3 regions of the Bacillus sp. D386 genome follow, and region 3 is predicted to be linked to each of the others. Evidence: a T-box and tRNA genes for the amino acid it is inferred to sense, from the RefSeq annotation. Region 3 holds a T-box; the other regions hold tRNA genes.
The links. A T-box is a leader RNA that pairs with one kind of tRNA and senses whether it is charged. The one in region 3 lies ahead of FHY45_RS17265 (valine--tRNA ligase), so its partner is inferred to be a tRNA-Val.
Positions count from the first base shown of each region.

Region 1: it encodes a tRNA-Val, which carries the amino acid that the T-box ahead of FHY45_RS17265 (valine--tRNA ligase) is inferred to sense. The anticodon was not compared.
Region 2: it encodes a tRNA-Val, which carries the amino acid that the T-box ahead of FHY45_RS17265 (valine--tRNA ligase) is inferred to sense. The anticodon was not compared.

Region 1 is NZ_VEMV01000001.1:657,470-668,232, forward strand. Features, by position in the region: gene FHY45_RS03120 (glycosyltransferase family 2 protein) at 1-47, opposite strand, end outside; gene FHY45_RS03125 (helix-turn-helix domain-containing protein) at 88-423, opposite strand; partial or broken gene FHY45_RS03130 (DegT/DnrJ/EryC1/StrS family aminotransferase) at 450-1,289, opposite strand; gene FHY45_RS20420 (hypothetical protein) at 1,234-1,395, opposite strand; gene FHY45_RS03135 (lasso peptide biosynthesis B2 protein) at 1,395-1,865, opposite strand; gene FHY45_RS21185 (PqqD family peptide modification chaperone) at 1,893-2,012, opposite strand; gene FHY45_RS20425 (hypothetical protein) at 1,982-2,152, opposite strand; gene FHY45_RS03145 (ATP-binding cassette domain-containing protein) at 2,156-2,329, opposite strand; gene FHY45_RS03150 (hypothetical protein) at 2,277-2,564, opposite strand; tRNA gene FHY45_RS03155 (tRNA-Val) at 3,093-3,165, shown strand; gene FHY45_RS03160 (restriction endonuclease) at 3,305-4,363, opposite strand; gene FHY45_RS03165 (hypothetical protein) at 4,513-5,208, shown strand; gene FHY45_RS03170 (hypothetical protein) at 5,681-6,043, shown strand; gene FHY45_RS03175 (hypothetical protein) at 6,043-6,822, shown strand; gene FHY45_RS03180 (restriction endonuclease subunit S) at 7,308-8,822, opposite strand; gene FHY45_RS03185 (class I SAM-dependent DNA methyltransferase) at 8,822-10,249, opposite strand; gene hsdR (type I restriction-modification system endonuclease) at 10,354-10,763, opposite strand, start outside.
Region 2 is NZ_VEMV01000002.1:702,974-713,736, reverse strand. Features, by position in the region: gene FHY45_RS08430 (class I SAM-dependent DNA methyltransferase) at 1-781, shown strand, start outside; gene FHY45_RS08425 (restriction endonuclease subunit S) at 781-2,295, shown strand; gene FHY45_RS08420 (hypothetical protein) at 2,781-3,560, opposite strand; gene FHY45_RS08415 (hypothetical protein) at 3,560-3,922, opposite strand; gene FHY45_RS08410 (hypothetical protein) at 4,395-5,090, opposite strand; gene FHY45_RS08405 (restriction endonuclease) at 5,240-6,298, shown strand; tRNA gene FHY45_RS08400 (tRNA-Val) at 6,438-6,510, opposite strand; gene FHY45_RS08395 (hypothetical protein) at 7,039-7,326, shown strand; gene FHY45_RS08390 (ATP-binding cassette domain-containing protein) at 7,274-7,447, shown strand; gene FHY45_RS20505 (hypothetical protein) at 7,451-7,621, shown strand; gene FHY45_RS21215 (PqqD family peptide modification chaperone) at 7,591-7,710, shown strand; gene FHY45_RS08380 (lasso peptide biosynthesis B2 protein) at 7,738-8,208, shown strand; gene FHY45_RS20500 (hypothetical protein) at 8,208-8,369, shown strand; partial or broken gene FHY45_RS08375 (DegT/DnrJ/EryC1/StrS family aminotransferase) at 8,314-9,153, shown strand; gene FHY45_RS08370 (helix-turn-helix domain-containing protein) at 9,180-9,515, shown strand; gene FHY45_RS08365 (glycosyltransferase family 2 protein) at 9,556-10,125, shown strand; gene FHY45_RS08360 (DUF4931 domain-containing protein) at 10,223-10,763, opposite strand, start outside.
Region 3 is NZ_VEMV01000005.1:466,262-477,024, reverse strand. Features, by position in the region: gene FHY45_RS17280 (LysM peptidoglycan-binding domain-containing protein) at 1-568, shown strand, start outside; gene ysxE (spore coat protein YsxE) at 755-1,777, shown strand; gene FHY45_RS17270 (hypothetical protein) at 1,867-2,058, opposite strand; T-box leader at 2,280-2,514, shown strand; gene FHY45_RS17265 (valine--tRNA ligase) at 2,582-5,233, shown strand; gene FHY45_RS17260 (bifunctional folylpolyglutamate synthase/dihydrofolate synthase) at 5,331-6,641, shown strand; gene FHY45_RS17255 (sensor domain-containing diguanylate cyclase) at 6,780-8,501, shown strand; gene FHY45_RS17250 (prepilin peptidase) at 9,110-9,859, shown strand; gene FHY45_RS17245 (type IV pilus biogenesis protein PilM) at 9,884-10,093, shown strand; gene FHY45_RS17240 (type IV pilus biogenesis protein PilM) at 10,339-10,763, shown strand, end outside.

The sequences.
Region 1 (10,763 bases), on a different contig from region 3:
ACTTTGAAAATGGGTACAATGATACTCACCTTTTTCGTTTTCAACATCCTACTTCAATCCTTTGCTTCTCAAATAGAAACAGCTATTTTACACTTTACTTTTCCACTTAATATACTCAATTAATGCACGGTACTCATCCATTTGCTCTTTATCAATTACGGCTGTCTTTAATTCCTCGATTAGTTCGATTAATTCCTGATTCAGATTTTGATCGTTTTCATCACTTTCCTGTACGCGCAATAATGTTTTTAAATCTGCATTTAAAACAAAAGCCAGCCTTTTCAATACTTCAATTGAAGGATTTTGATTCACTCCCCTCTCAATATTGCTTAAATAGGATTTTGATATTCCGGCATTGGCAGCTAGCTGGGTCAGTGTCATTCCTTTACGCTTACGTAAATCCTGTATATTTTTTCCTATCATTTTTCTACCTCTTTAGCTCAGATTATTTACTTCATTAAGGCCCTCTGCAAACAGTCAATTACTCTTTCCATATCATCTTCTGTCATATGGGTACCTGATGGAAGACAAATGCCTTTGTTGAATAATTGTTCAGATACAGACACATCATCCTTGTGGGTAAAAAAATCTACACCTTTGAACAGCGGCTGCATATGCAATGGTTTCCACATGGGTCTGGCTTCAATATTTTCATTTGCAAACGCCTGCAAGCAACGGGTAACTGCATCGTTATGTTCCAGTGTGAAGACTGTCAACCAACGATTCGAGACGGTATGTTCTAGTTCCGGCAAAAAGTTTAGACCGTCAATCTCCGATAAAGCTAACCGATACATTTCATAGATTAATCTCTTTCTATCAATTCTTTCCTGTAAAACCTCAAACTGCGCCCTTCCTATTCCTGCCAATATATTGCTAAGCCGATAATTATATCCGACTTCCTTATGCTGATAATAGGGGGCAATTTCCTTTGCCTGCGTGGCTAAAAATTTTGCCCGTTCAAGAGCCTCTGCTGCATCCTCTAGAATTGGCACTTTGTATTTAGAACATATTTCACAAATCTCATTCATCTTCGCACTTTGCCCATATAAATCCACAACAATAACAGCTTTAGGAAGTTTATGCCTTTTCGCTGCGAATTCAAGCGCTCATTCAAGAGCCTCCGGGGACATATTCCACGTCTCCGGTTCAGAATCAATAAAGACAAGCTGAGCACCCTGATAAATCACTGGATTGGCACTGGCAATAAAGGTAAGTGATGAACAAAAAACAATATCACCTTTGCCCACATTCATTAAAGAAAGCGCTAAATGAATTGCCGCTGTCCCAGAAACTGTTTAATAAAATTTTTACGGAGTCCCTATTATTTTTGATCAAGGCGAGCATCAGGTTCAGCTCTTTGGAAAAACCGGTCACTTGCAAAGGTTGTCTATCCATCATTTTTCCTCCTTCTGATCCCCCATTCTTTTCGCGAAGGTTCCCACTACTGTGTATGCTTCCTTCCCATTGGCTCCAGCTACAAAATATAATCCACTCCGCAGCCAGGCATGAGCCTTCATCTTTCCATCCTTATCTCTTGCTGTTGCCATATAAAGAGTGCTTTCAATTCCACGCCGCTCAAGCATTCTCATTCCTGCAATCGCCATTACAAGACATTTACTTTCCCAAAGTGTATATCTGCTCATCGTCTCCAAACTTTTGGATACTGACTCCAGGATTTCAGCATGGGCTGGCACATACGTTAAGGAGGTCTCTTCCATTTTCCTTCCTAGTTTAGGCGCAATTTTGGAAAAGGGCAAACTCTTTTGTATCCTGGCCACTCCTAAGGAACAATAAGCTTCTACATACATCATGAAGGTGTTGCTATCTAAGGACAGCAAGGTTCGAGCTTTCTGAATGAGGTTCATAAACATAACTCCTTAGGAAGTAATGGTTTAATCAATTAATTCTTCTTTTTTCAACATATCCAGGAATGAACGAACCTGACTTTCACATTCTTCATGGCTAACGTCATACTCTTCTGTTAAACAATGACCCCTGCGAGCGGAACAGATTTTTGTAGAAAATCATCCAGAACAGGTACTGAAAATTTCGTTTCTCTTCCATATAAAGGTTGATAATTCGAGGATTTCATTCCAAAATGATCCAATGATTCCTGCCATAGCTTTTGAGATGGATAGGATGGAATGACCATGGGTCAATCCCCGGTAAAACATATTGGAATAACATCATCACTTAACAGTTTATATCCCTGACTCATAAAGGCTGAAGCAAGTGTTGATTTTCCGGCACCTGACTCGCCAACAATTGCATACGCTTCACCATCCAGTACGATGGCACTCCCATGGAAAGGCAACAAATGATGCTGCATCAAAATAACTCCCATACATGTCCCCAACACATAGATCTGAATCCAGATGTGGTGAAATGCTGATTGTTTTACCAGAATCAACTGCAAAAATCGCTACCTGATCAATTTCGAATAAAACACGATTGTCTCGAACCCAGTATCCTTTTTCTTTTTCCTCAGCACAGTTCCATTCATCAGCTAAATCTTCATAATTTATGACGATATCTAACGGAGATTCTGATTCTTCAATTTTCATTCCTTCACCCCCTTATGTATATGTTCTTTATTTAGAACAACAAGAGCAAAACAGAGCCCTTTTCATCCTATTATTGTATTGAATTACATCTATATGTCACAGATATAATCCAAATTACAATCTGTTCTTTCAAACTTCTATATATAATTCATAGATCAATAGTCGCAAGTTCTTTATAGAGAACTAACGCATCCTAAAAATATCATCTTTAGTAAATTATGTCAAACAAATTTACAGAAAAATTTTATAATTTTTAATATACACAAAAAGACCAACCGAATGATAAAATTTGCGTTCAATATCGCCAATTATTAGACAGATTATGGTGATAAATATTACAGGCTTTACTCTGAAGTGTCTCAGATAGATTATGAGGATTAAGTAAGTGTGGATAGAGGCTAAGTACCTCCCAAAATTTAATAAATCGTTTTTTGTGCCTACATGGAAGAAAGATCCTGAAACAAAAATTCATCTTGACTTTAACTGACTTACCCTTTATATTAAATATTGTTAATTAAATAGTATTTTGATTCCGTAGCTCAGCTGGGAGAGCACCACCTTGACAGGGTGGGGGTCGCTGGTTCGAACCCAGTCGGGATCATACCAAAAACCCTTGATATATCAAGGGTTTTTTCTTTTATTTCTTAAACATAACATTAACAATATAGCTCCATAGTGGCGGTTTAGTGGCGGTTAGTCATAGTGTCTATAGTTTAGGTTATTGTGACTGTTCTCTCTGTCTACTTTGACAATCTTAGTAATGTATTATCAATTTTTTCAAACAGATAATCTGAGGGTTCATTTCCTGTATCTTTAAGATTAAGCAGTTCTCTTAAATCTTTATCATCAAGACCAATAATCAACTTCCCTGTTTCCCTTAATATTCCATCAGTTGCTTTTAAAGCACTATCACTTAAACCTCTACGTGAAATAATAAAACACACATTTCTTAATGCTGTTTGGAATAAATACTTTTCTGTAGTATAGATTTCAGTCTGTTTAATCTTTTGGGAATAATTTTTAAACTCAAATATAATATACCTTGATTGGAAATCATTAATTAAATACTCCCAAAATTCGTTTCCACGAAGAATTCTACATACTAAATCATATCTATTTAATCCATCGTCTGTTGTTACTTGCGGGTGCCACCCTTTTAAATTCTGGTCAAACAGGTACTTTAAAATTTCCTCTCCCTTTTTTTCATATAAAGAAAATTCATTTCGCCCAGCCCTTATCTCTTTTAAGTCCCTATATAATTTATTTCCAAGCGATAATGCTTCTTTGTAATCAGAGGAAGTATTTGGGATATCATTAAATATAAAATCATTGATACAATCAAAAGGCTTCTCACTATCTATTCGAACATCAAAGAGGATTTCATTCATTAATCTATAAAATCTATCAATTAACTCGACATCATTGTTTATCAAGAAAAGTAAATTGTTACTATCAAGAATTGAGGTATTTGGAAATTCTTTTGTTAAGTCAAACTTTATTTCTTTATCTAAAGGACAACCTACAATAAATATATTTTTAATTACACCTATCTTGGTAGCTGATTCTTTTAAAGAAAAAAGGGATTTTCTCAACATTACTTTACTCGGTTGCTTAGTTAAATAAAATTTCACATATACTGCTACTCTCTCAATCTGTCTAGTTTCTAATATAAAGTCTATTCCAAAGGTATCAAAAACCTGAACTTTTATACCCTTACTCTTGAAAATATCATAACAAAGTTCTTCAAATTCAAGCCCACTTTTTAATAAAGGAGCCTTTCTACTCTTCCTATCCTTCATAAAAAATCATCCTAATCACGCAAATTTATTTTGATTCATTATCTATTGACTAAAATCCATAAGCGTAAATCAATTTCCATATACCACATAAATATGTTAATATATGTTACTATCATTATAAAAGAATAAAGTGTTAGGAGGCAAAACTATTGGATTGGGCAAATGTGAAAGTAATACTTAAAAACTATACACAGCTTAGGCATTTTCAAATTTTATTCGATAAATACAACTTACCAAAAAAGTCATCTCGTAATGATATGATAGATTACTTACAAAATGAAATAGAACAACCCAATTTGGTAGGTTCATTAATCCCAGATGAATTATTCGAAGATTGGCTTGCTCTTCATCAAATAGATGGTAATAACTATTCTTTTATTTATAATTTAGATAACAAACCAAAAAGAGAGTTACTACAGAACATATATTTAAATAGGGATAAACATATAAACCATAAACTATCGGAATTCAATATAGATAATACTAGCGATGATATAGAAACAGTACTTCCTAATTTGAATAAAATTTTACTTGTAGGTTTACATCGTAACAATGAAAAAGGTGAATATATATTTTCTTATATAGCACCCTGTGTAATAACCGGTACACTTTTAGATGGCACTAAGAAACTATATAAAAGAATCTATTTCGCACATTGTGTTCTTTTTGACGATAGTAATGATTTGAAAATTGTGATTAATCCTACTAGCAATTTACTAAATGTTAACGGGGTTAGTAAACAACGCTATGATTGGTCTCCTATTGCAACTCAATTCTTCAATGAGTTCAAAAAATTAGTTGGTAAGCATACGATTATTGCTCCTAAATGGATACCCCGTGCATAATATAGTCTTGCAGAAGATGCTACTAATCATAATAACCCCGATATAACAAAACAATTATTTGATTTACAGGGTCAAATAGAATCTTTTGCTGAGAATCTTCTTAAAAAATCTGGAATAGACATTGTTCAAGAAAAAAATCAGGCTTTATTAACACGATTTATACAAGATATACAACAATCTTTTGAAGCACAATTAATTGAAAAATTTGGTTCTAACCACGATGAAAACTTCATTCTTTTTCGACAGCGTTCAGATGGTATCACTCATACTATTAATGTTGAATCCAGAAAAGATGGCTTGAATGGTTCTGCTGCTCAAGCCGCTAGACGCTCTAGGTCTGATGGTGACTTAGATTTGATTGGTATAATATACAAATCCCCAGAAAAAAGTTATAGATTTTTAGTTGAACAAGGCTCAGATTCATATTTAATCAGAGGTACAAACGCTTTTGTTGAAGAGGAGGTTGTTAATATTGTCATCCGTAAACTTAACGAATATAGAAAACAAATACAATCTACCTCCTTCTATCCTATTCAAAGTAAAAATGGAACTACTTTCTCTTCGACCTAATGATGTCATAACAACAAATATAATGGCTATAAAAGTTAATTTAACATACGATTTTGCAGAGCTATTATTAGCTGACTTAACAAATGAGGGATTATTAAATGTGCTACTTGTTGTGAGTTGTATCAATGAAGATTATAACCATCCATATTTTTTTAATTCATTTGATGATTTTTATAAAGCAAATTCTAAAATGAAATGTCCTATATGTGGGGATGTTTTTGATTTTAAAAATGTTAAGATTGGTTTTAAGAGAGGAAATTATTAATGAACATAAATACTTTCGATGATTTAACAAATTTCATTGATAAATTAGACGATAATTTTTTTTGGAAGCCAATAAATTCAGATGAAACCTCACTTGCCGAATTTGAGCAATATGTTTCAGAAGTAAAAAAATCGTTTAGTTGGAAAAAAGATTTAAATTGGAAAAAAGGAAAAGTCCTTGAAGAACTCGCCGTATTTATCTTTAACCGTTTTCAGGATACAAATGTGGTTTCTAATAACCGTCCAGCTGATAATGAATCAGATATTGAAGCTACCTTATCAGAAAAAACACGTCCATCTTTTATGAATGATTTTATTGGACCTAAAATTTTGTGTGAATGCAAAAATTATAAGTCCAAATCTATTGATGTAGGAATGATAACAAAGCTTGCTGAGTTGATACCAATTAGAGGAGCACGTTTTGGTGTCTTTTTTTCTATTCTTGGTATAGGAGGATATGAATGGAGATTCGGCGAAGGTAAAAGAAAAAAAATACTCTGTAAATCTGATATTCCAATTATCTCTTTTAAGTTCGAGGAAATTGAAAGTCTACGTGACGGGAAAAATTTTTATACTATGCTAAAACAAAAGGTTAAAGCTTTATATGATGAAGTAGACGATGAATCACCAGACTTTCCACCAGATGGACATACAGAATATACTTATAGAATGTTAGAGATAGCTGACCATTTAAAAAAATGTAATATTATTAGCCATGAAGAGAATTTTAATATCAAAATTCGTATCATTTCTATGTATGGCTTAGACGAATTAAATTAATTATCATGTATAAATAACCACCAATTACTTCAATTAACTTAACCAAAGGATAATGAATTCGATATAATAGATAAAGTCCATATATCCACAACATATTGATGATACTAAGTTAGTTATCAATTAATAAAAGACCTCATATCAACAAGGTCTTTTTTCTATTCTTTTTACTTTAGTAATAACCAATTGATTTATTACAAATATTGTATATTGGATATTTTATCGAACTTTTAATATCATTTTGGACGAAAAATCGAACTTTTATACACTGATAGCACCTTTATAAGTATCATGTGCTATTATGATTTCTCTTTTACTGATTTAATCGTTATATTAGTGGATTTTGCAGGGGGAAAATGATTTAAAACAAAGCGCTTCTCCGTCATTAGTATCAATTGTAGTCTTGATTAATGAAATTAGAATAATGCGAGTAATATCCATCGCTTACAAAAAAAGGCACCCAATAATCATTGAGTGTCCTTTAGATATTAATTTACTTGTTCTTTAAGAACGTCTTTTATTAATTCAATTGCATTTTCGTCCAAGGGGTCGTTTGTGCCAAGTTCACCTTTGAAAGCTCTTGTAAGAATGGATTGTTTTATTTCTTCAATTTTAACTTGTAGTTCTAATAAAGAATCTCTTTCTAGAGCAACTAATTTTTCAATCTTATTAACAATCTCTTTCTGTTCTTCAATTGAAGGTATAGGAATTACAGTGGTCGCTAATTCCTCAGTGTTTATATTATTTATGCCAGCAGAAGATTTTGATTTTGAAAATAATTGATTCCGAACATTTTCTGATTTTAAAAGCCATAAAACATATTTTGAATCAACCATTATAGGTCGTAATCTTATTAAATAAGAAGCAAACGCAAACTCTGATTCACTTTCTGTCACAATTGAACATTTTCCTACAAGGTCTTTACTACCGTTAGAGCGTACTATTAGAATATCATCTTTCTTTACAGAAGAATTTATATGCATAGTTTCATTATTATTCAAATATTTTAAATCAGAAGTATTAATAAACTCTTCGCCAATATTAGGTATTCTTATTACGGGAGTGCCTTTATATAGGTAATCACTTTTTTCAGAAGTTCCATATTTAAAATCATAAACAATTTCACCTAAAGTACAGTAAATCCAATTTGAAGGAATTTTGGGATAATAATCATCATTAAATTCAGTTTTGAATTTTTTAGGTTTTGCAGGCTTCTTTATACCTTTTATTTTAGCCTCATGTAATAAAGCCTTGTACACCTCATCTTTTTTTTCGCTAATAGAGTTTAAATCTATTGTGGTAGTATTCTTTGTATCTTTTCTCCACTCTTTAGTTAACTCCCCACGAAAAGCCTTATTCAATATAGCCGCTCGCCGAATTTCAAATGATTCTTTTGCTTCTTTAATCAAACACTCTGCTTCATCAATTTTATTTATAAGCCGCTCCAACTTTTCAGCAATGCGTTTTTGCTCATATATAGGTGGAATAGGAATTGGCATCTTCTCATAGTCTGTACTTCGAACCGAAGGAGAATTATCTCCCCTTGTATGGTCAATCAAATATTGAGTAGCATAATTAGTACATAGATAGCGATATAAATAATTAGCTTTCAATATTTCTTTAGGTGTACAAACATAAAATGCTGTAGACACTACCAATTTATTATCCTCTACCTCTATATGAGCAATATTTTTTAAATATGGTCGTACTAGTGAAATAATCACATCACCTTTAGAAACTTTTCTTTTTGCTCTACTGGGTGCTAAAGTTATTTCTATTTGCTTTACTTGTCTAACTGTTTGTTTTTTATTATCAATCGCATCAACATCTATATAATTAAAGACTTCTCCATCTAATTTTTTTGGCTCTCTAGTTTCCATCGGTTTTATAGTATTTTCAATTCTTGTCCATACCCAATTTCCAGGCACTTCGTAAGGTTGCTCTTCCTTTGGAACCAAGGCCTCTTCTAACAACTCATCTACTGATTTCTTTTTCTTCCCCATTATCTATTCACCTTAACTTCTTGTGTTTCACGTAATTCTTCAACAACCTCATATAACAAATTCATTGCTTGTTGGAGTTTCATAATGGCATCTTCAGCAGATTCAATTGGGTCAGGAAGATTATCATAGCTGGATAATGCTTCATCAGCAATCAGACCAATATCTAGACTATCATATTTCTTAGCAATTTCTTCTCTTTTAAATTTATTCCATCTTTCGTCTTCTATCTTAGAACGCTCTTCTGCAATATAGGCTTTCATGAAGTCTTCAAAATGAGCCATCGTTAACCTGTTCCTCTTACCAAAGGATGGCATATTAGTTCGTAAATCATATACCCATACATCTTTTGTATTGCCTTGGTCTGTTTTTCCTCTTGTAAAGAACAAAACATTTGTTTTTACACCTGGAGCATAAAAAATTCCTGTAGGTAAACGAAGAATAGTGTGCAAATTACACTTATCCATTAAATCACGTCGAATCTGCGCTCCTACTCCACCCTCAAATAAAACATTATCAGGAACGACAACTGCAGCTCTAGCCTTGCCATCATCCTTTAAAGCATTATAAATAAGTTGTAAAAAGTTTAATTGTTTGTTAGAAGTCTCAAATGTTAAATCATCACGTGAGACTCTTTCTCCACCTTTCTTTGTACCAAAAGGAGGGTTTGTTAATATCACATCAAAGTTCTTCATCCATTTACCGTTGCCTGATAAAGAATCCCCGTTTTCTAGTCGACCTTCAATATTATGAAGGAGTGCGTTCATAAGCGCCAAACGATGTGTTCCCTTTACAAGTTCCATTCCGCTAAAAGCTTCTTTCTTTTGAAACTCAGCTTGTTGAGGGTCAATGCTAAAATATTCATCTGTTTTATTTTTTAAATATTGGTCAGCGGCTATCATAAAACCAAATGTTCCTGCCGCTGGGTCATTGCAACGTTCTCCAACTCGGGGGTCAATAAGTTGAACCATAACATCAATTAGTACACGAGGTGTGAAGTATTGACCCGCTCCTGATTTTGTTTCACTCGCATTTTTTTCGAGTAAACCTTCATAAAGATTTCCTAATCCCTCTTCTTTTGCATTATACCAATCAAGGGCATCAATAGATTTTATGATTTTTTCTAAGTTCTTAGGTTCATCAATACTGGTTGCTGCATCATGATAAATTAAGCGGAGTTGCTCATTTTCACTATTACCCAATTCTAATAATAGCCGTTGGTAGTAATTCTTTAATTCTATCCCTTCTTTTACCGTAAGGTCATCCCAACGATATCCCTCAGGAATGACACTCTCAGTTTCCTGTTCTTTCATCATTTTAAGAAATAATATATAAGTTAATTCTGTAACATATTGTTGATACGTAATCCCGTCATCACGCAGAACATTACACAAGTTCCAAAGCCTTTGTACAATTTCTTGGTTGTTCATTTTCTTCCTCCAAATAGTAAAATATTATTTATCAATACATCCTTAAAATTTAAAGTCACGCTTTATATTATAACTCAAAAAAGCCTCAATAAGAGGCCATTATTTTAACTGATGTATAAGTTGTCGTTTATTGTTTTTACGATTTTATCAATCTCTTCACCAAATTCACGTTTTAACACTTTATATCCACCTTGACTACGGAATGGTTCTTCGGCAAAAGCATCTTGTGGAGTTGGGGCTAAAACAGGTATTTTTATAAGCTGCTTTTCAATACGTTCTAGCCATTTTTTCTGCCTTGGTGTCCAATCGTGAAGAGAGTAAACCTTTTGCATCGCATGTTTAATTCTTGTTTCATGGTCTACTAATGCTTCTCCTAAAGCTGCCTGCCGAATAAAACTTATAATATCTGCAGCGATTTCTTCATTTTTTGTTTGTTTCCAAGCAGACTGTAAATGAGATTGTTTAAATCCTTTTGTCTCCAAAATCACTATAAGCTCTCTTAAATCTTTTTTCG
Region 2 (10,763 bases), on a different contig from region 3:
ACATCGTTTGGCGCTTATGAACGCACTCCTTCATAATATTGAAGGTCGACTAGAAAACGGGGATTCTTTATCAGGCAACGGTAAATGGATGAAGAACTTTGATGTGATATTAACAAACCCTCCTTTTGGTACAAAGAAAGGTGGAGAAAGAGTCTCACGTGATGATTTAACATTTGAGACTTCTAACAAACAATTAAACTTTTTACAACTTATTTATAATGCTTTAAAGGATGATGGCAAGGCTAGAGCTGCAGTTGTCGTTCCTGATAATGTTTTATTTGAGGGTGGAGTAGGAGCGCAGATTCGACGTGATTTAATGGATAAGTGTAATTTGCACACTATTCTTCGTTTACCTACAGGAATTTTTTATGCTCCAGGTGTAAAAACAAATGTTTTGTTCTTTACAAGAGGAAAAACAGACCAAGGCAATACAAAAGATGTATGGGTATATGATTTACGAACTAATATGCCATCCTTTGGTAAGAGGAACAGGTTAACGATGGCTCATTTTGAAGACTTCATGAAAGCCTATATTGCAGAAGAGCGTTCTAAGATAGAAGACGAAAGATGGAATAAATTTAAAAGAGAAGAAATTGCTAAGAAATATGATAGTCTAGATATTGGTCTGATTGCTGATGAAGCATTATCCAGCTATGATAATCTTCCTGACCCAATTGAATCTGCTGAAGATGCCATTATGAAACTCCAACAAGCAATGAATTTGTTATATGAGGTTGTTGAAGAATTACGTGAAACACAAGAAGTTAAGGTGAATAGATAATGGGGAAGAAAAAGAAATCAGTAGATGAGTTGTTAGAAGAGGCCTTGGTTCCAAAGGAAGAGCAACCTTACGAAGTGCCTGGAAATTGGGTATGGACAAGAATTGAAAATACTATAAAACCGATGGAAACTAGAGAGCCAAAAAAATTAGATGGAGAAGTCTTTAATTATATAGATGTTGATGCGATTGATAATAAAAAACAAACAGTTAGACAAGTAAAGCAAATAGAAATAACTTTAGCACCCAGTAGAGCAAAAAGAAAAGTTTCTAAAGGTGATGTGATTATTTCACTAGTACGACCATATTTAAAAAATATTGCTCATATAGAGGTAGAGGATAATAAATTGGTAGTGTCTACAGCATTTTATGTTTGTACACCTAAAGAAATATTGAAAGCTAATTATTTATATCGCTATCTATGTACTAATTATGCTACTCAATATTTGATTGACCATACAAGGGGAGATAATTCTCCTTCGGTTCGAAGTACAGACTATGAGAAGATGCCAATTCCTATTCCACCTATATATGAGCAAAAACGCATTGCTGAAAAGTTGGAGCGGCTTATAAATAAAATTGATGAAGCAGAGTGTTTGATTAAAGAAGCAAAAGAATCATTTGAAATTCGGCGAGCGGCTATATTGAATAAGGCTTTTCGTGGGGAGTTAACTAAAGAGTGGAGAAAAGATACAAAGAATACTACCACAATAGATTTAAACTCTATTAGCGAAAAAAAAGATGAGGTGTACAAGGCTTTATTACATGAGGCTAAAATAAAAGGTATAAAGAAGCCTGCAAAACCTAAAAAATTCAAAACTGAATTTAATGATGATTATTATCCCAAAATTCCTTCAAATTGGATTTACTGTACTTTAGGTGAAATTGTTTATGATTTTAAATATGGAACTTCTGAAAAAAGTGATTACCTATATAAAGGCACTCCCGTAATAAGAATACCTAATATTGGCGAAGAGTTTATTAATACTTCTGATTTAAAATATTTGAATAATAATGAAACTATGCATATAAATTCTTCTGTAAAGAAAGATGATATTCTAATAGTACGCTCTAACGGTAGTAAAGACCTTGTAGGAAAATGTTCAATTGTGACAGAAAGTGAATCAGAGTTTGCGTTTGCTTCTTATTTAATAAGATTACGACCTATAATGGTTGATTCAAAATATGTTTTATGGCTTTTAAAATCAGAAAATGTTCGGAATCAATTATTTTCAAAATCAAAATCTTCTGCTGGCATAAATAATATAAACACTGAGGAATTAGCGACCACTGTAATTCCTATACCTTCAATTGAAGAACAGAAAGAGATTGTTAATAAGATTGAAAAATTAGTTGCTCTAGAAAGAGATTCTTTATTAGAACTACAAGTTAAAATTGAAGAAATAAAACAATCCATTCTTACAAGAGCTTTCAAAGGTGAACTTGGCACAAACGACCCCTTGGACGAAAATGCAATTGAATTAATAAAAGACGTTCTTAAAGAACAAGTAAATTAATATCTAAAGGACACTCAATGATTATTGGGTGCCTTTTTTTGTAAGCGATGGATATTACTCGCATTATTCTAATTTCATTAATCAAGACTACAATTGATACTAATGACGGAGAAGCGCTTTGTTTTAAATCATTTTCCCCCTGCAAAATCCACTAATATAACGATTAAATCAGTAAAAGAGAAATCATAATAGCACATGATACTTATAAAGGTGCTATCAGTGTATAAAAGTTCGATTTTTCGTCCAAAATGATATTAAAAGTTCGATAAAATATCCAATATACAATATTTGTAATAAATCAATTGGTTATTACTAAAGTAAAAAGAATAGAAAAAAGACCTTGTTGATATGAGGTCTTTTATTAATTGATAACTAACTTAGTATCATCAATATGTTGTGGATATATGGACTTTATCTATTATATCGAATTCATTATCCTTTGGTTAAGTTAATTGAAGTAATTGGTGGTTATTTATACATGATAATTAATTTAATTCGTCTAAGCCATACATAGAAATGATACGAATTTTGATATTAAAATTCTCTTCATGGCTAATAATATTACATTTTTTTAAATGGTCAGCTATCTCTAACATTCTATAAGTATATTCTGTATGTCCATCTGGTGGAAAGTCTGGTGATTCATCGTCTACTTCATCATATAAAGCTTTAACCTTTTGTTTTAGCATAGTATAAAAATTTTTCCCGTCACGTAGACTTTCAATTTCCTCGAACTTAAAAGAGATAATTGGAATATCAGATTTACAGAGTATTTTTTTTCTTTTACCTTCGCCGAATCTCCATTCATATCCTCCTATACCAAGAATAGAAAAAAAGACACCAAAACGTGCTCCTCTAATTGGTATCAACTCAGCAAGCTTTGTTATCATTCCTACATCAATAGATTTGGACTTATAATTTTTGCATTCACACAAAATTTTAGGTCCAATAAAATCATTCATAAAAGATGGACGTGTTTTTTCTGATAAGGTAGCTTCAATATCTGATTCATTATCAGCTGGACGGTTATTAGAAACCACATTTGTATCCTGAAAACGGTTAAAGATAAATACGGCGAGTTCTTCAAGGACTTTTCCTTTTTTCCAATTTAAATCTTTTTTCCAACTAAACGATTTTTTTACTTCTGAAACATATTGCTCAAATTCGGCAAGTGAGGTTTCATCTGAATTTATTGGCTTCCAAAAAAAATTATCGTCTAATTTATCAATGAAATTTGTTAAATCATCGAAAGTATTTATGTTCATTAATAATTTCCTCTCTTAAAACCAATCTTAACATTTTTAAAATCAAAAACATCCCCACATATAGGACATTTCATTTTAGAATTTGCTTTATAAAAATCATCAAATGAATTAAAAAAATATGGATGGTTATAATCTTCATTGATACAACTCACAACAAGTAGCACATTTAATAATCCCTCATTTGTTAAGTCAGCTAATAATAGCTCTGCAAAATCGTATGTTAAATTAACTTTTATAGCCATTATATTTGTTGTTATGACATCATTAGGTCGAAGAGAAAGTAGTTCCATTTTTACTTTGAATAGGATAGAAGGAGGTAGATTGTATTTGTTTTCTATATTCGTTAAGTTTACGGATGACAATATTAACAACCTCCTCTTCAACAAAAGCGTTTGTACCTCTGATTAAATATGAATCTGAGCCTTGTTCAACTAAAAATCTATAACTTTTTTCTGGGGATTTGTATATTATACCAATCAAATCTAAGTCACCATCAGACCTAGAGCGTCTAGCGGCTTGAGCAGCAGAACCATTCAAGCCATCTTTTCTGGATTCAACATTAATAGTATGAGTGATACCATCTGAACGCTGTCGAAAAAGAATGAAGTTTTCATCGTGGTTAGAACCAAATTTTTCAATTAATTGTGCTTCAAAAGATTGTTGTATATCTTGTATAAATCGTGTTAATAAAGCCTGATTTTTTTCTTGAACAATGTCTATTCCAGATTTTTTAAGAAGATTCTCAGCAAAAGATTCTATTTGACCCTGTAAATCAAATAATTGTTTTGTTATATCGGGGTTATTATGATTAGTAGCATCTTCTGCAAGACTATATTATGCACGGGGTATCCATTTAGGAGCAATAATCGTATGCTTACCAACTAATTTTTTGAACTCATTGAAGAATTGAGTTGCAATAGGAGACCAATCATAGCGTTGTTTACTAACCCCGTTAACATTTAGTAAATTGCTAGTAGGATTAATCACAATTTTCAAATCATTACTATCGTCAAAAAGAACACAATGTGCGAAATAGATTCTTTTATATAGTTTCTTAGTGCCATCTAAAAGTGTACCGGTTATTACACAGGGTGCTATATAAGAAAATATATATTCACCTTTTTCATTGTTACGATGTAAACCTACAAGTAAAATTTTATTCAAATTAGGAAGTACTGTTTCTATATCATCGCTAGTATTATCTATATTGAATTCCGATAGTTTATGGTTTATATGTTTATCCCTATTTAAATATATGTTCTGTAGTAACTCTCTTTTTGGTTTGTTATCTAAATTATAAATAAAAGAATAGTTATTACCATCTATTTGATGAAGAGCAAGCCAATCTTCGAATAATTCATCTGGGATTAATGAACCTACCAAATTGGGTTGTTCTATTTCATTTTGTAAGTAATCTATCATATCATTACGAGATGACTTTTTTGGTAAGTTGTATTTATCGAATAAAATTTGAAAATGCCTAAGCTGTGTATAGTTTTTAAGTATTACTTTCACATTTGCCCAATCCAATAGTTTTGCCTCCTAACACTTTATTCTTTTATAATGATAGTAACATATATTAACATATTTATGTGGTATATGGAAATTGATTTACGCTTATGGATTTTAGTCAATAGATAATGAATCAAAATAAATTTGCGTGATTAGGATGATTTTTTATGAAGGATAGGAAGAGTAGAAAGGCTCCTTTATTAAAAAGTGGGCTTGAATTTGAAGAACTTTGTTATGATATTTTCAAGAGTAAGGGTATAAAAGTTCAGGTTTTTGATACCTTTGGAATAGACTTTATATTAGAAACTAGACAGATTGAGAGAGTAGCAGTATATGTGAAATTTTATTTAACTAAGCAACCGAGTAAAGTAATGTTGAGAAAATCCCTTTTTTCTTTAAAAGAATCAGCTACCAAGATAGGTGTAATTAAAAATATATTTATTGTAGGTTGTCCTTTAGATAAAGAAATAAAGTTTGACTTAACAAAAGAATTTCCAAATACCTCAATTCTTGATAGTAACAATTTACTTTTCTTGATAAACAATGATGTCGAGTTAATTGATAGATTTTATAGATTAATGAATGAAATCCTCTTTGATGTTCGAATAGATAGTGAGAAGCCTTTTGATTGTATCAATGATTTTATATTTAATGATATCCCAAATACTTCCTCTGATTACAAAGAAGCATTATCGCTTGGAAATAAATTATATAGGGACTTAAAAGAGATAAGGGCTGGGCGAAATGAATTTTCTTTATATGAAAAAAAGGGAGAGGAAATTTTAAAGTACCTGTTTGACCAGAATTTAAAAGGGTGGCACCCGCAAGTAACAACAGACGATGGATTAAATAGATATGATTTAGTATGTAGAATTCTTCGTGGAAACGAATTTTGGGAGTATTTAATTAATGATTTCCAATCAAGGTATATTATATTTGAGTTTAAAAATTATTCCCAAAAGATTAAACAGACTGAAATCTATACTACAGAAAAGTATTTATTCCAAACAGCATTAAGAAATGTGTGTTTTATTATTTCACGTAGAGGTTTAAGTGATAGTGCTTTAAAAGCAACTGATGGAATATTAAGGGAAACAGGGAAGTTGATTATTGGTCTTGATGATAAAGATTTAAGAGAACTGCTTAATCTTAAAGATACAGGAAATGAACCCTCAGATTATCTGTTTGAAAAAATTGATAATACATTACTAAGATTGTCAAAGTAGACAGAGAGAACAGTCACAATAACCTAAACTATAGACACTATGACTAACCGCCACTAAACCGCCACTATGGAGCTATATTGTTAATGTTATGTTTAAGAAATAAAAGAAAAAACCCTTGATATATCAAGGGTTTTTGGTATGATCCCGACTGGGTTCGAACCAGCGACCCCCACCCTGTCAAGGTGGTGCTCTCCCAGCTGAGCTACGGAATCAAAATACTATTTAATTAACAATATTTAATATAAAGGGTAAGTCAGTTAAAGTCAAGATGAATTTTTGTTTCAGGATCTTTCTTCCATGTAGGCACAAAAAACGATTTATTAAATTTTGGGAGGTACTTAGCCTCTATCCACACTTACTTAATCCTCATAATCTATCTGAGACACTTCAGAGTAAAGCCTGTAATATTTATCACCATAATCTGTCTAATAATTGGCGATATTGAACGCAAATTTTATCATTCGGTTGGTCTTTTTGTGTATATTAAAAATTATAAAATTTTTCTGTAAATTTGTTTGACATAATTTACTAAAGATGATATTTTTAGGATGCGTTAGTTCTCTATAAAGAACTTGCGACTATTGATCTATGAATTATATATAGAAGTTTGAAAGAACAGATTGTAATTTGGATTATATCTGTGACATATAGATGTAATTCAATACAATAATAGGATGAAAAGGGCTCTGTTTTGCTCTTGTTGTTCTAAATAAAGAACATATACATAAGGGGGTGAAGGAATGAAAATTGAAGAATCAGAATCTCCGTTAGATATCGTCATAAATTATGAAGATTTAGCTGATGAATGGAACTGTGCTGAGGAAAAAGAAAAAGGATACTGGGTTCGAGACAATCGTGTTTTATTCGAAATTGATCAGGTAGCGATTTTTGCAGTTGATTCTGGTAAAACAATCAGCATTTCACCACATCTGGATTCAGATCTATGTGTTGGGGACATGTATGGGAGTTATTTTGATGCAGCATCATTTGTTGCCTTTCCATGGGAGTGCCATCGTACTGGATGGTGAAGCGTATGCAATTGTTGGCGAGTCAGGTGCCGGAAAATCAACACTTGCTTCAGCCTTTATGAGTCAGGGATATAAACTGTTAAGTGATGATGTTATTCCAATATGTTTTACCGGGGATTGACCCATGGTCATTCCATCCTATCCATCTCAAAAGCTATGGCAGGAATCATTGGATCATTTTGGAATGAAATCCTCGAATTATCAACCTTTATATGGAAGAGAAACGAAATTTTCAGTACCTGTTCTGGATGATTTTCTACAAAAATCTGTTCCGCTCGCAGGGGTCATTGTTTAACAGAAGAGTATGACGTTAGCCATGAAGAATGTGAAAGTCAGGTTCGTTCATTCCTGGATATGTTGAAAAAAGAAGAATTAATTGATTAAACCATTACTTCCTAAGGAGTTATGTTTATGAACCTCATTCAGAAAGCTCGAACCTTGCTGTCCTTAGATAGCAACACCTTCATGATGTATGTAGAAGCTTATTGTTCCTTAGGAGTGGCCAGGATACAAAAGAGTTTGCCCTTTTCCAAAATTGCGCCTAAACTAGGAAGGAAAATGGAAGAGACCTCCTTAACGTATGTGCCAGCCCATGCTGAAATCCTGGAGTCAGTATCCAAAAGTTTGGAGACGATGAGCAGATATACACTTTGGGAAAGTAAATGTCTTGTAATGGCGATTGCAGGAATGAGAATGCTTGAGCGGCGTGGAATTGAAAGCACTCTTTATATGGCAACAGCAAGAGATAAGGATGGAAAGATGAAGGCTCATGCCTGGCTGCGGAGTGGATTATATTTTGTAGCTGGAGCCAATGGGAAGGAAGCATACACAGTAGTGGGAACCTTCGCGAAAAGAATGGGGGATCAGAAGGAGGAAAAATGATGGATAGACAACCTTTGCAAGTGACCGGTTTTTCCAAAGAGCTGAACCTGATGCTCGCCTTGATCAAAAATAATAGGGACTCCGTAAAAATTTTATTAAACAGTTTCTGGGACAGCGGCAATTCATTTAGCGCTTTCTTTAATGAATGTGGGCAAAGGTGATATTGTTTTTTGTTCATCACTTACCTTTATTGCCAGTGCCAATCCAGTGATTTATCAGGGTGCTCAGCTTGTCTTTATTGATTCTGAACCGGAGACGTGGAATATGTCCCCGGAGGCTCTTGAATGAGCGCTTGAATTCGCAGCGAAAAGGCATAAACTTCCTAAAGCTGTTATTGTTGTGGATTTATATGGGCAAAGTGCGAAGATGAATGAGATTTGTGAAATATGTTCTAAATACAAAGTGCCAATTCTAGAGGATGCAGCAGAGGCTCTTGAACGGGCAAAATTTTTAGCCACGCAGGCAAAGGAAATTGCCCCCTATTATCAGCATAAGGAAGTCGGATATAATTATCGGCTTAGCAATATATTGGCAGGAATAGGAAGGGCGCAGTTTGAGGTTTTACAGGAAAGAATTGATAGAAAGAGATTAATCTATGAAATGTATCGGTTAGCTTTATCGGAGATTGACGGTCTAAACTTTTTGCCGGAACTAGAACATACCGTCTCGAATCGTTGGTTGACAGTCTTCACACTGGAACATAACGATGCAGTTACCCGTTGCTTGCAGGCGTTTGCAAATGAAAATATTGAAGCCAGACCCATGTGGAAACCATTGCATATGCAGCCGCTGTTCAAAGGTGTAGATTTTTTTACCCACAAGGATGATGTGTCTGTATCTGAACAATTATTCAACAAAGGCATTTGTCTTCCATCAGGTACCCATATGACAGAAGATGATATGGAAAGAGTAATTGACTGTTTGCAGAGGGCCTTAATGAAGTAAATAATCTGAGCTAAAGAGGTAGAAAAATGATAGGAAAAAATATACAGGATTTACGTAAGCGTAAAGGAATGACACTGACCCAGCTAGCTGCCAATGCCGGAATATCAAAATCCTATTTAAGCAATATTGAGAGGGGAGTGAATCAAAATCCTTCAATTGAAGTATTGAAAAGGCTGGCTTTTGTTTTAAATGCAGATTTAAAAACATTATTGCGCGTACAGGAAAGTGATGAAAACGATCAAAATCTGAATCAGGAATTAATCGAACTAATCGAGGAATTAAAGACAGCCGTAATTGATAAAGAGCAAATGGATGAGTACCGTGCATTAATTGAGTATATTAAGTGGAAAAGTAAAGTGTAAAATAGCTGTTTCTATTTGAGAAGCAAAGGATTGAAGTAGGATGTTGAAAACGAAAAAGGTGAGTATCATTGTACCCATTTTCAAAGTGGAGAAGTATTTACCGCGCTGTATTGAAAGTCTGATTGCCCAAACCTATCAAAATATTGAAATCATCCTGGTCAATGATGGATCAAAGGATTCCTGCGGAGAAATTATCGACTATTATGGGGAACGTGATCATAGAATCATTCCGGTTCATAAAGAAAATGGCGGTGTCTCAGACGCGAGAAATACAGGAATGGCCTATTCGAGCGGTGACTACACATTCTTTGTGGATGGAGATGATTGGATTGATTTGACCTTGGTAAAAAGGTTAGTTGAAAGAATAGAACAGGATAACGCTGATATTGTACAAACATCCTATTATTACGCATATAAGGATTATCTACTATATGATGAACGTTTTGAAAAACGGGACGATCCGCCAAACGTGCTGGATAACCAACAAGTAATGAAGGAGCTAGTTGTTAATCAAATCGTGAAAAACTTTGCCTGGGGTAAGCTTTATAAAACAGCATTAATTAGAGATATCCCCTTTCAAAACTCTAAGTCGTATTTTGGTTGTTCCTGATGATACTATTTTTATTAATATGGTTTCTATTTCAGAAATGAATACTGAAATTCAAAAAACCTCCCGGTATAAGACGGGAGGGAGACTTGCGAAAAGCCTATGTCTGGCTGAGTAACCTGGATAAATCGTTCCTAATGATATCGAGCCGACCTTCCATAAGTACCTGTGGAATCTTATAGCCGACAAACAAGGGAGATACAACAAAGCGTGGGATCGCCTTGCAAATAATCAAGTCATGAAAATGGTAAAAGAAAAGGTTATAGCTGGTGCATCCCCTATGGAAACCATCCAAAATATAACGGACCAGGATTTGAAGTTTATCAGCAAAATCATCAATCTCATCTAATGTGTTCAATATTAAATTGAATTCAGTAAAACCGATAACTGGATACTTTGATACATTTAACTCAATACCGGATTTCTTGTAAACCTCTGTGCCTTCAAAATCAATCATTGCCATATTCTTATGGTAATCTACATGTTTCATTCCAATGACTTGCATATGGGCATGCTGAATGCTGCCGCCTGAAAAGGGACCATGATTCTTAAATAAGATAACGGACTCATACTCACCAGTCTTCTCCACTTCAAGCCATTTAGCAATACTGAAGCGAATTAATTCACGCATATGCTTCTGT
Region 3 (10,763 bases):
CATTCCATATGATAATAGATTTGATGAGGGTCCTCCGGAATTAATGGAAGTCGTTCCTTTTACTGCCGAGTATGGAAAAGAGGAAAGTTCAGAATATGAAAAAGAGGAAAGTTCAGAATATGAAAAAGAGGAAAGTCCTGAATATGACAGAGTACAGCCGCACCAATCTCAAGCGAATGTAGCACCAGATTTGAATAAAGCTGCAGTAGAACCGGAAACAAATGTTTCTCGCATACGTCAACAGAAAAAAGAACAAACATCCAATCAGTATGTAGAGAAAAAGTATCAATCGTCTGATTCTAAAAGAAAGAATGGGAAGGAGAACGAAGATCAAACTGAAGGTAAGTCTAAATCTTTGTTATACGATTTATTTACAGAGGAGGAAGAATCACAACAATCAAAAGTAAGAGTCTGTATTGTCCAAAATGGAGAAAATATTGATGTTCTGGCAGATCGATATAAAACGAGCGTTCAGCATATCGCGAGAATAAACGGGTTGGAATTAACATCCGATCTAAAAGCTGGTCAGGTAATTTATATTCCTGAAGCTGCTGCTTCTTATAAATAATAGGTCTAGTTAACAGCAGAGCACAGCATTATATGCTCTGCTTTTTTAATAGGAATAGTACAATGCAATTTAACTGTGAGAAACATGGCTGCATAGCTCATTAAAAAATAATGACTTATGATAGGGCAGCTGAAATAGATTTCATTGGTTTCCAAAAAGGGCACATGCAGAAAGGGTGCCAGAGGAATGTTAAGAAAAGATCAGGAGTGGATATCTGAGTTTCTAAGAAACTATCAATTGGAACTTGAATTTTACGAGGATTTTGGAAAAGTAAAAAAAGTATATACGAACAATGGTATATTTGCGATTAAAACCATCCCGGCAACCAAAGGCATTGATTTTATCAAAAATGTGCAGAACCTATATCAAAATGGATATAACCGAATTGTTCCGATTTTTCCAACAGTTGATGGCAGATATGGAGTATTAACTCATGATAAAATCAGTTACCTTATGCCTTGGCTGCCGGATGAACATATAGAGGAACGGGCAGAACGACACCAGCAGATGTTCAGGGAATTGGCAAGAATGCATACGCTATCTGGCAAAGAAATTAACATTACGAAAGAGGAACGGGAAGAGTATTATGAAAAAACAGTCAAGGAGTGGGAGGAGCAAAAGGAATTTATTCGTGAAATGGTAACAACCATCGAAAAGAAGTGGTATATGTCTCCGTTTGAGCAGTTGTTTAGTATGTGCTTTTATGACTTGTCTCAGGCTCTGACGTATTCCTTAAATAAACTGAAGGAGTGGTTTGACCTAACAAAGGAAGAAGAAAAAGTACGCAGTGTGGTGACCCATGGAAATATCTCAATTCATCATTTCTTATATAGTGAAAATGGTTATGGCCATTTTATCAATTTTGAACAGAGTAAAACCGCACCTGCCTATTTCGACTTATTGCCTTTTGTCGTTAAGCAGTTAAAAACTTATCCAATCCAGGGTGAAGAAATAGTTGAGTGGATCTATCTTTATCTGAAGTATTTTCCCTACAAGGAGGGTGAGCTGCGTTTATTCTTATCCTATTTAGCCTATCCGGCTAATTGTATCAAGGTAGTAGAACAATACTCCAGAAAAAAAGGTAAACAGGATGAAATACAATTTTGCCGAAGATTCCAAAGGCAGTATTGGTTATTAAAAAACATTGAATATATTATTATGAGGATGGAACAAATAGAAGAAAGCAAAAAGGCGAAGGAAGAGAAATAAAAGATATGGCATCAACATAATAAAATGATAGGCTGTATCAAACAAAAACCAGGCAAACCTACCTGGTCTAAATGAATAGTTATAAAAGATTACAGAATATCAAAGTGGAAGGCTAAAGCAAGACCAATCAGTAATAATAGCAGAAATAAATCAAAAGTGGTCGGAAAAAAGAATGTCCGGATTCCTTGAAAAACGGCAAAGGGAATGGAGAATTGCTGTAAGACATTTCTTGTATTTCGAATCCACGGAGGCATATTGTATTGAGTTACCTTTTTTCGCATGTAAATTCCCCCTTTATGCTAGAATATAAAATTACCCCTGAATGGGTGTCTGTACAGCATTATTTAAAGCGTCTAAGAATGAGAATTGACGATGACACCTTGGACATAGGCTTGAATAAAATATAGAAAAATGGGAAACAATGATTGACGAGTAGATGCATACTTATGTATGATAACAGTATTAAAAAATGATTTCCGATTATGAGAAACCAAAATAACAATGAAAAGCTTTGAATGGGAAGAGTATGTGATTAAGACTGTAAGAGAGAGGAATCCATCGGCTGTAAGATTCCTTCAGTAACCGTAATCGCAGAAGGTCGCCCGGGAGCTGTTTCCGTGAACGTCAATAGTAGCGGATAACCGGTGAAGAGCCGTTAACGAAATGAAGTGCCGATACAACAGTTATTTGTATTGGAACAAAGGTGGTACCGCGAGACATACCGTTTCGTCCTTTTTATATAGAGGATGAAGCGGTTTTTTTATTGCGTTTTTCACCAATTATGAAAGTAAAGGAGAATGAAAAATGGAGCAACAAACGGATATTGGTATGCCAACCAAATACGATCCTCAATCAATCGAAAAAGGACGCTATGATTGGTGGTTAAAGGGTAAATTCTTTGAAGCGGGACAGGATAAACAAAAAGAACCTTATACGATTGTAATTCCTCCTCCAAACGTAACGGGTAAACTGCATTTAGGTCATGCATGGGATACTGCGCTTCAGGATATTTTGACAAGAATGAAGAGAATGCAGGGTTATGACGTATTATGGCTGCCAGGTATGGACCATGCGGGAATCGCAACTCAAGCGAAGGTAGAAGAAAAACTGCGCAATCAAGGTGTTTCACGTTATGATTTGGGACGTGAGAAATTTGTTGAAGAAACATGGAAATGGAAAGAGGAATACGCATCTCATATCCGTGAGCAATGGGCAAAAATTGGATTGGGCCTTGATTATACTCGTGAACGCTTTACTCTAGATGAGGGACTTTCAAAAGCTGTTCGTGAAGTGTTTGTAAAACTTTATGAAAAAGGCCTTATTTACCGCGGTGAATATATTATTAACTGGGATCCAAGTACAAAAACAGCGATCTCTGATATTGAAGTAATTCATAAAGAGGTTAAGGGTGCTTTTTATCATATGCGCTACCCACTTGCAGATGGCAGCGGGCATATTGAAGTTGCGACAACTCGTCCGGAAACAATGCTTGGCGATACAGCAGTTGCAGTTCACCCGGAAGATGACCGTTATAAGCACCTGATTGGAAAAACGGTTATCCTGCCAATCGTAGGAAGAGAAATTCCGATTGTTGGCGATGATTATGTAGAGATGGATTTTGGTTCCGGCGTTGTAAAAATTACACCAGCACATGATCCTAATGACTTCGAGGTAGGTAATCGTCATAATCTTGAACGCATTCTAGTTATGAATGAAGACGGAACGATGAACGCGAAGGCTGGCAAATATGAAGGTATGGACCGTTTCGATTGCCGTAAGCAAATTGTGAAAGATCTTCAGGATCAGGGAGTGTTGTTCAAAATTGAAGAGCATATCCATCAGGTTGGACACTCTGAAAGAAGCGGATCTGTTGTAGAGCCTTATTTATCTACACAATGGTTTGTTAAAATGGGACCATTGGCAGAGCGTGCAATTGAAATGCAATCCACTGAAGGTAAAGTAGAATTCGTACCGGAACGCTTTGAGAAAACATATTTGAATTGGATGGATAATATCCATGACTGGTGTATCTCCAGACAGCTTTGGTGGGGTCACCGCATTCCGGCTTGGTACCATAAGGAAACAGGCGAGGTACATGTAGGAATGGAAGATCCTGCAGATATCGAAAACTGGACGCAGGATACAGATGTATTGGATACATGGTTCAGTTCTGCGTTATGGCCGTTTTCCACAATGGGCTGGCCTGATACAGATTCAGAAGACTTTAAACGTTATTATCCAACAGCAGCTCTTGTGACTGGATACGATATTATTTTCTTCTGGGTATCAAGAATGATTTTCCAGGGACTTGAATTCACTGGAGAGCGTCCATTCAAAGATGTATTGATTCATGGACTTGTACGTGATGAGCATGGCAAGAAAATGAGTAAATCTCTTGGTAATGGTGTAGATCCAATGGAGGTTATTGAGAAATATGGTGCGGATTCATTAAGATATTTCTTAACAACTGGAAGCTCACCAGGTCAGGATTTACGTTTCAGCTATGAAAAAGTAGAATCTGTTTGGAACTTTGCCAATAAAATTTGGAATGCATCCCGTTTCTGCTTGATGAATATGAATGGGCTGAAATATGAAGAGATTGATTTAACAGGCGAAAAATCAGTTGCGGATAAATGGATTTTAACTCGTCTAAACGAAACGATTGAAACTGTAACAAGACTGGCAGATAAATATGAATTCGGTGAAGTTGGCCGTGCATTATACAACTTCATTTGGGATGATTTCTGTGATTGGTATATTGAAATGGCGAAGCTCCCTCTATATGGAGAAGACGAGGAAGCTAAACTTACAACACGTTCTATCCTTGCGTACGTATTGGATCAAACGATGCGATTGTTACATCCATTTATGCCATTCATCACTGAAGAAATTTGGCAGAACCTTCCTCACCAAGGGGAGTCCATCACAACAGCATCTTGGCCTGTTGTAAATCCGGACTTAACGGATGAAAAAGCTTCTGATGAAATGAAATTGCTTGTCGAAATCATTCGTACAGTACGTAATATTCGCGCAGAAGTGAACACGCCGCTCAGCAAAAAAATCAAGCTTTCTTTGAAGGCGAAAGATGCAGAAACACAAGCTGTTCTTGAGAAAAACAGCAGCTATATCGAGCGCTTCTGTAATCCAGAGGAATTAACAATTGGTACAGACATCCCTGCTGATGATAAAGCGATGACAGCTATCGTAACGGGTGTTGAATTAATTCTTCCATTGCAAGGTCTATTAAATATTGAAGAGGAACAAAAACGTCTTCAAAAAGAACTTGAAAAATGGAAAAAAGAAGTAGAAAGAATTGAGAAAAAGCTATCCAATGAAGGCTTCATGAAAAAAGCGCCTGAAAAGGTGATTGAAGAAGAAAAAGCGAAGCTGGCAGACTATGTTGAAAAACGTGAGGCTGTACAAAGCCGCCTGAAGGATTTAGAAGAATTGGCTTAAGACATTTTATTGCGCCCTGTTCGAAGCATTTGAACAGGGTGTTTTTGTTCAATCATGTCATACTAATACATAGCGCAATGGTTGAGGAGTGAAAAAAATGATACAGGATTATCAACAGGCAGAGAAGTTTCTTGCAGACCGTACAGCAAAACTTGGGATGGATTTTGGCCTGGAAAGAATGGAAAGAGTCTTACGTAAATTGGGAAATCCGGAGCGCAGCATTCCTTGTATACATATAGCAGGCTCAAATGGCAAAGGTTCTACGCTTACATTTTTAAAACATATTTTGGTGGCAGAGGGCTACCGGGTAGGTACCTTTACATCTCCCTATCTTGAAAAGCTGAACGAACAAATTATGATTGATGAGGAAATGATTTCGGACAATAAGCTAGTTGAATTATTAAATTACCTCCTCCCTGTAATAAATGAATCAGAGCAAAAAGGGGATTATCTAACTGCTTTTGAAGTAACGACTATATTAGCTTTTCTGCATTTTAAAAATGAGCAACCGGATATTCTTATTATTGAAACCGGACTTGGGGGGAGACTTGATTCCACTAATGTAATTGAACCGCTTTTGGAGATCATTACCAGCATCTCTTTAGAGCATACCAACATTCTCGGAAATTCTTTGGGTGAAATTGCAACAGAGAAAGCAGGTATTATCAAGAATGGAACATCAGTTGTTACAGGTGTAAAAGATGAGGAAGCATTAGAGCCCCTAACAAAACAGGCAGAGAAAATGAATGCTGCTTTATATACGCTAGGAAAAGAATTTAAGATTTTGAACCGCTCTCACCCTAAAAATCAGGAAGTTTTCACGGTTAAATGGCGAGAATACTTACTGGAGAATTTACATATTAGCATGCTTGGAAGCCATCAAGTTGAGAATGCAGCGCTTGCTGTCATCAGTTCAATATTACTTAGTGAAACGTATCGCTTTTCGATTCGGGAAGAAAGTATCAGAAAAGGACTGGCATCTGCCAGATGGAAAGGGCGTTTTGAGATTGTGTCGAACCAGCCGCTAATCATCCTGGACGGCGCACATAATGTGTCAGGTATAAACTCTCTGCTTTCAACGATTGATGATCGTTACCCAAATTGTGATATACATATTTTGTTTGCGGCCTTAAAGGACAAGGATTATACAAAGATGATTCAGATGATTGAACAAAAGGCAGCAAGTATAACTTTTACGGAGATTCCATTAGAACGAATGAATGAGGCAGAGGAGCTTTTTAAACATAGCCGACACCCTCATAAGGATGTAAAAAAAGATTGGGTAGAAGGAATAAATGAGATATTAGCCAAAATGAAAGACAGAGATATGCTATTGGTCACAGGCTCTTTATATTTTTTGGCGTCTATTCGTCCATATATCGTCAATGAAATTAATCGAAAGTCATAACTAAATTCATGTAAAAGTAATGATGTTCATGACAATCCTCCATAAGACCTGTTTTTGTAAATACTTGTGTGACAGATGTCAGAATTTTTGATAAAATTTGACATAAGATGGATGAAATTCCTGAACGGAGGGGCGGTAATGGTTACAAAACAAAAACGCTTCATTATTTGGATACTTTGGTTATTGATCGTCCCTGCAAGTTTATATATTTCATATACGGAGTATCCTATTTTAGGAAGCTTTTTTTCGATTGATATTCTTCTGTTCCTATTACTGCTTTGTATTATTACGTATTACCCTATTATGATAAATGGATTGCCAATTTTTCTCCTTCAGGGTGTATCCTTGGCTCTATTCCTTGAGTACGGATTATTTGTTGAAATAATCCTTTCGCAAATCGGAGTAATAACATTGCTCTATAGAATAAAAATAAGCAAGGATGAGCTTTTCCGCATTCCGATGAATTCTTTAATGTTTTTTATTAATTCATTAACAAGCGGATTAATCTATTATTTGCTTGGCGGTCAGCATTCTAATTTGGACTTATCGGATATAAGTGTATTTTCATTAATTGTAATCCACCAAATTGTCTGGTTCTTATCTAATTTTATTTGTGCTTTACTCATAGATGTGTTTGTATATAAGGCAAAAGTAGAGTTTGTTGCAAAAGATCAGGTTGCGGATATCGTATCCAGTATTATCATCTTTCCAATCGGTTTATTATTGTATTCAACCTATCAGGAGCTGGGGGTGGTAGCCATTATTATTGTTGGCGTACCGCTTGTGAGTTTGGCTCTTGTGATGAGACTGTATTATCGGGCTGACCATATGAATGAAGATTTGCAAAAAGCGAGCCAAATTGGTCACAGATTGACAGAAAGATTAGAAGTCAAGCAAGTACTGGATTTATTTTTGGGTGAAATTTCAAGGATTTTCCCAGTGGACGAAACCTATATTCTTAGTGTGGATAGCAAAGCCAATAATCGCCTTCGTATGGTTCGTTATGAAAGTAAAAATGAGACTGGTATGCCCCATTTGAATTTAATCTCGGCAACAGACAGCTTGTTAGGAGAAGTATGGAAATCAAAAAAAACATTGCTGATTCAGAGCTCTGCCTCCCTGAAGAAATACGAAAACCATGGTATTCCTGATTGGGCAGAAAGCGTCTTGATTGTTCCGGTTTTAAATGCAGAGCAAATGGAAGGGATTGTCCTTCATATATCTTCGAAAAGAAACTTTTTTGAAAACAGTCAGATAACGATTGCAGATATTCTTTCTACATATCTGGCTTCAGCTATTGAAAATGCGAAGCATTATGAAGAAACAAAAGCCAAAAGTGAACGCTGCTCTTTAACAAATCTATATAACAACTATTTTCTGGAAGATTACTTAAAAGAACAATTTATCCTGATAAGGGGAAGAAAGCTGGATACATTAACTCTTATCTTAATAGACTTGGATCACTTTAAGTCAATAAATGACTCTTACGGACATTTGGGTGGGAACGAAGTTTTATGCCAGGTAGCAGAACGTTTGTCTTCACTCGTACAATTTAAAGGGATTGCAGCCAGATATGGCGGTGAAGAATTTGTGCTTGTCCTCCCTGGTGCAGGAGTGGAGGAAGGCTATAAATTTGCCGAACTGGTACGTCAAAAAATTGGAACAAAGCCGTATGAATTAGTATCTGATTTAGGTAGTGAAAGCAGGAGGGTTCATGTAAGAGTAACTGCATCAATTGGAGTTTCAACCGCTCCAATTGATGCGGATGATCCTCACTCATTAATCCGTCATGCAGACCGGGCTATGTATACAGGAGCAAAACGCGCCGGACGTAACAAAGTGGCGCAATATATTAAATAAAAGAGACGTATTCCGACTACTAGAGAGGAGGAATACGTCTTTTTTGTTCAAGAGAAATAGACTAAAGCTACTTGTTTGGAAGTGAGTTTCATATATGGAACAGCTGATAAAAGTTTTGAAAGAGAAATCGAAGTAATTCAAGGATTTATTACTATTTTGATAAAAAGATGAGGTTAAATCTACCTATCTCTGTAAATCAACAATATCCTATAAGATTAATATTTATAAATAGAGCAGATAATTTATTGAAAAATATACAATATAATGGTAAAGAATGTATAATAAGTGATAATATAGGTAATTTGTATGAGTGAAGAATAGATTCTATTTAAAATACAGGGTAGAGGGGTGGGTATATGAAAAGACGGCTAAAACTAGCAATTGCTATTATTATTTTATTTCCAACGGTATTGCAGGCTCCTAACGTAACACATGGAGCGGAAAGCACTCCAAAAATAAGAGTTTTGGAGATTTACGATAATAAAAATTATTACCCGACAAAGCTTGAGGATCTTTTAGGGGATACCCAATATGAATATACGTCAATGCCAATGAAAAAATTTGTAGCACTTCGAGAAGAATTAGATGGAAAATATTACATGATTGTAATGTTTACTCTCTATCTCTTAATCTTCCTCACCGGTCTCATCTTTGGTTCATTTTATAATGTGGTAGGTTTGAGGATTCCAGCGAAGGAATCGATTGTGGCTCCGAGGTCGGCTTGTCCGGCCTGCGGCCATACATTGACACCGATAGAGCTTATCCCTGTATTGTCTTACTTGTTTCAAGGGGGGAAGTGCCGTAAGTGTAAGGCGGGCATTTCACCTATTTATCCGATGATGGAACTGACAACGGCTATTCTATTTATGGCAGCTCCGATGCTGCTGGGCTGGACTGCTGAATTGTTTGTGGCATGGGCACTTATTTCCCTGCTGATCATTATTTTTATATCGGATATTACGTACATGCTTATACCGAACAAAATTCTGCTGTTTTTTACAGTTGTTTTTTTGTTTATTCGGGTATTTATTCCTTTGGACCCATGGTGGGACGGTATAGCTGGTGCTATTGTCGGGTTTGGAATCCCATTTTTTATCGCTGTAATCAGCAAAGGCGGCATGGGTGGCGGAGATATTAAATTATTCGGTTTAATTGGATTTGTGATGGGAGTAAAGGGAGTTATTCTCGCCTTTATATTCTCAACCTTTTTTGGAGCTGTCTTTGGAGTCATTGGGATGTTAATCGGTCTTGTGAAGCGGCGGAAGCCGATTCCATTTGGACCGTTCATCGTCGTTGGTACACTGGTGGCCTACTTTTTTGGGGAGTTCTTGCTAGACTGGTATTTACAATTTTTGTGATTGATTTGGAAGGGAGAAGTTATAATGGCTTTTACTTTATTTTCAGGCAGCAATCGGGTTGTGAACCTGGTATTAAAAGACCATGTGATTCGTTATGTAGAACTTAAACAGCTGGACCCACCGATTGTTCATAAATGCGGTGAGCATTTTTTACCTGCCGGTGTTATAAAGGACGGCATTATTACTGATTTTGACCTTCTAAAGGATATTTTAGGTGATTGTGTTGTTAAATGAAAAATACAGAAACGTCAGGTGCGGTTTTTAGTACCAGACTCCCGTTTGGTCATTCGTAAGGTTGCCATTCCAAAGGATATTAAAGATGATGAAATCAAGGGCTACTTATATTTGGAAATGGGAACGAGTATACATCTTCCATTTGAGGAACCCATTTTTGATGTGGTTCTGTTGGAAGAGACGGAGGAAAAAAGGAAATTCTGTTATTCGCTGCTGAAGAAGAGGTGGTATCGGAGTACGCCACTTTGCTTGAAAAATCTCAGCTTTATCCTATAGAAGCAGATATTTCGCCTTTGTCGCTGTACAGGCTGTTTTTTCATGCAGGAAAAAGAGATTCGAAAGACCATCTCTTACTGATTGAATTTAATTTGCATACCGTCAACACAAGTGTTTTTGTAAATGATAAGCCGATCTTTATGAAAAATATCCCTATTACAGGGCAAAGTAGTGAATGGGAACTATTGCGTATAAATGAAGATCAGCAAATCATGGAATATTCCAGTGACAAAGAAGATTATATGCAATTGTTGGAGGATACTTATACAGAAATTGATCGGGTGCTAAGCTTTTATCAATATTCCTTAAGCCATGAGCAGCATCAGGTCACTAAAATAATCATAACCGGTGATCATCCTTATCTAACTGAAGTGATCACTGACATAAAAAATAG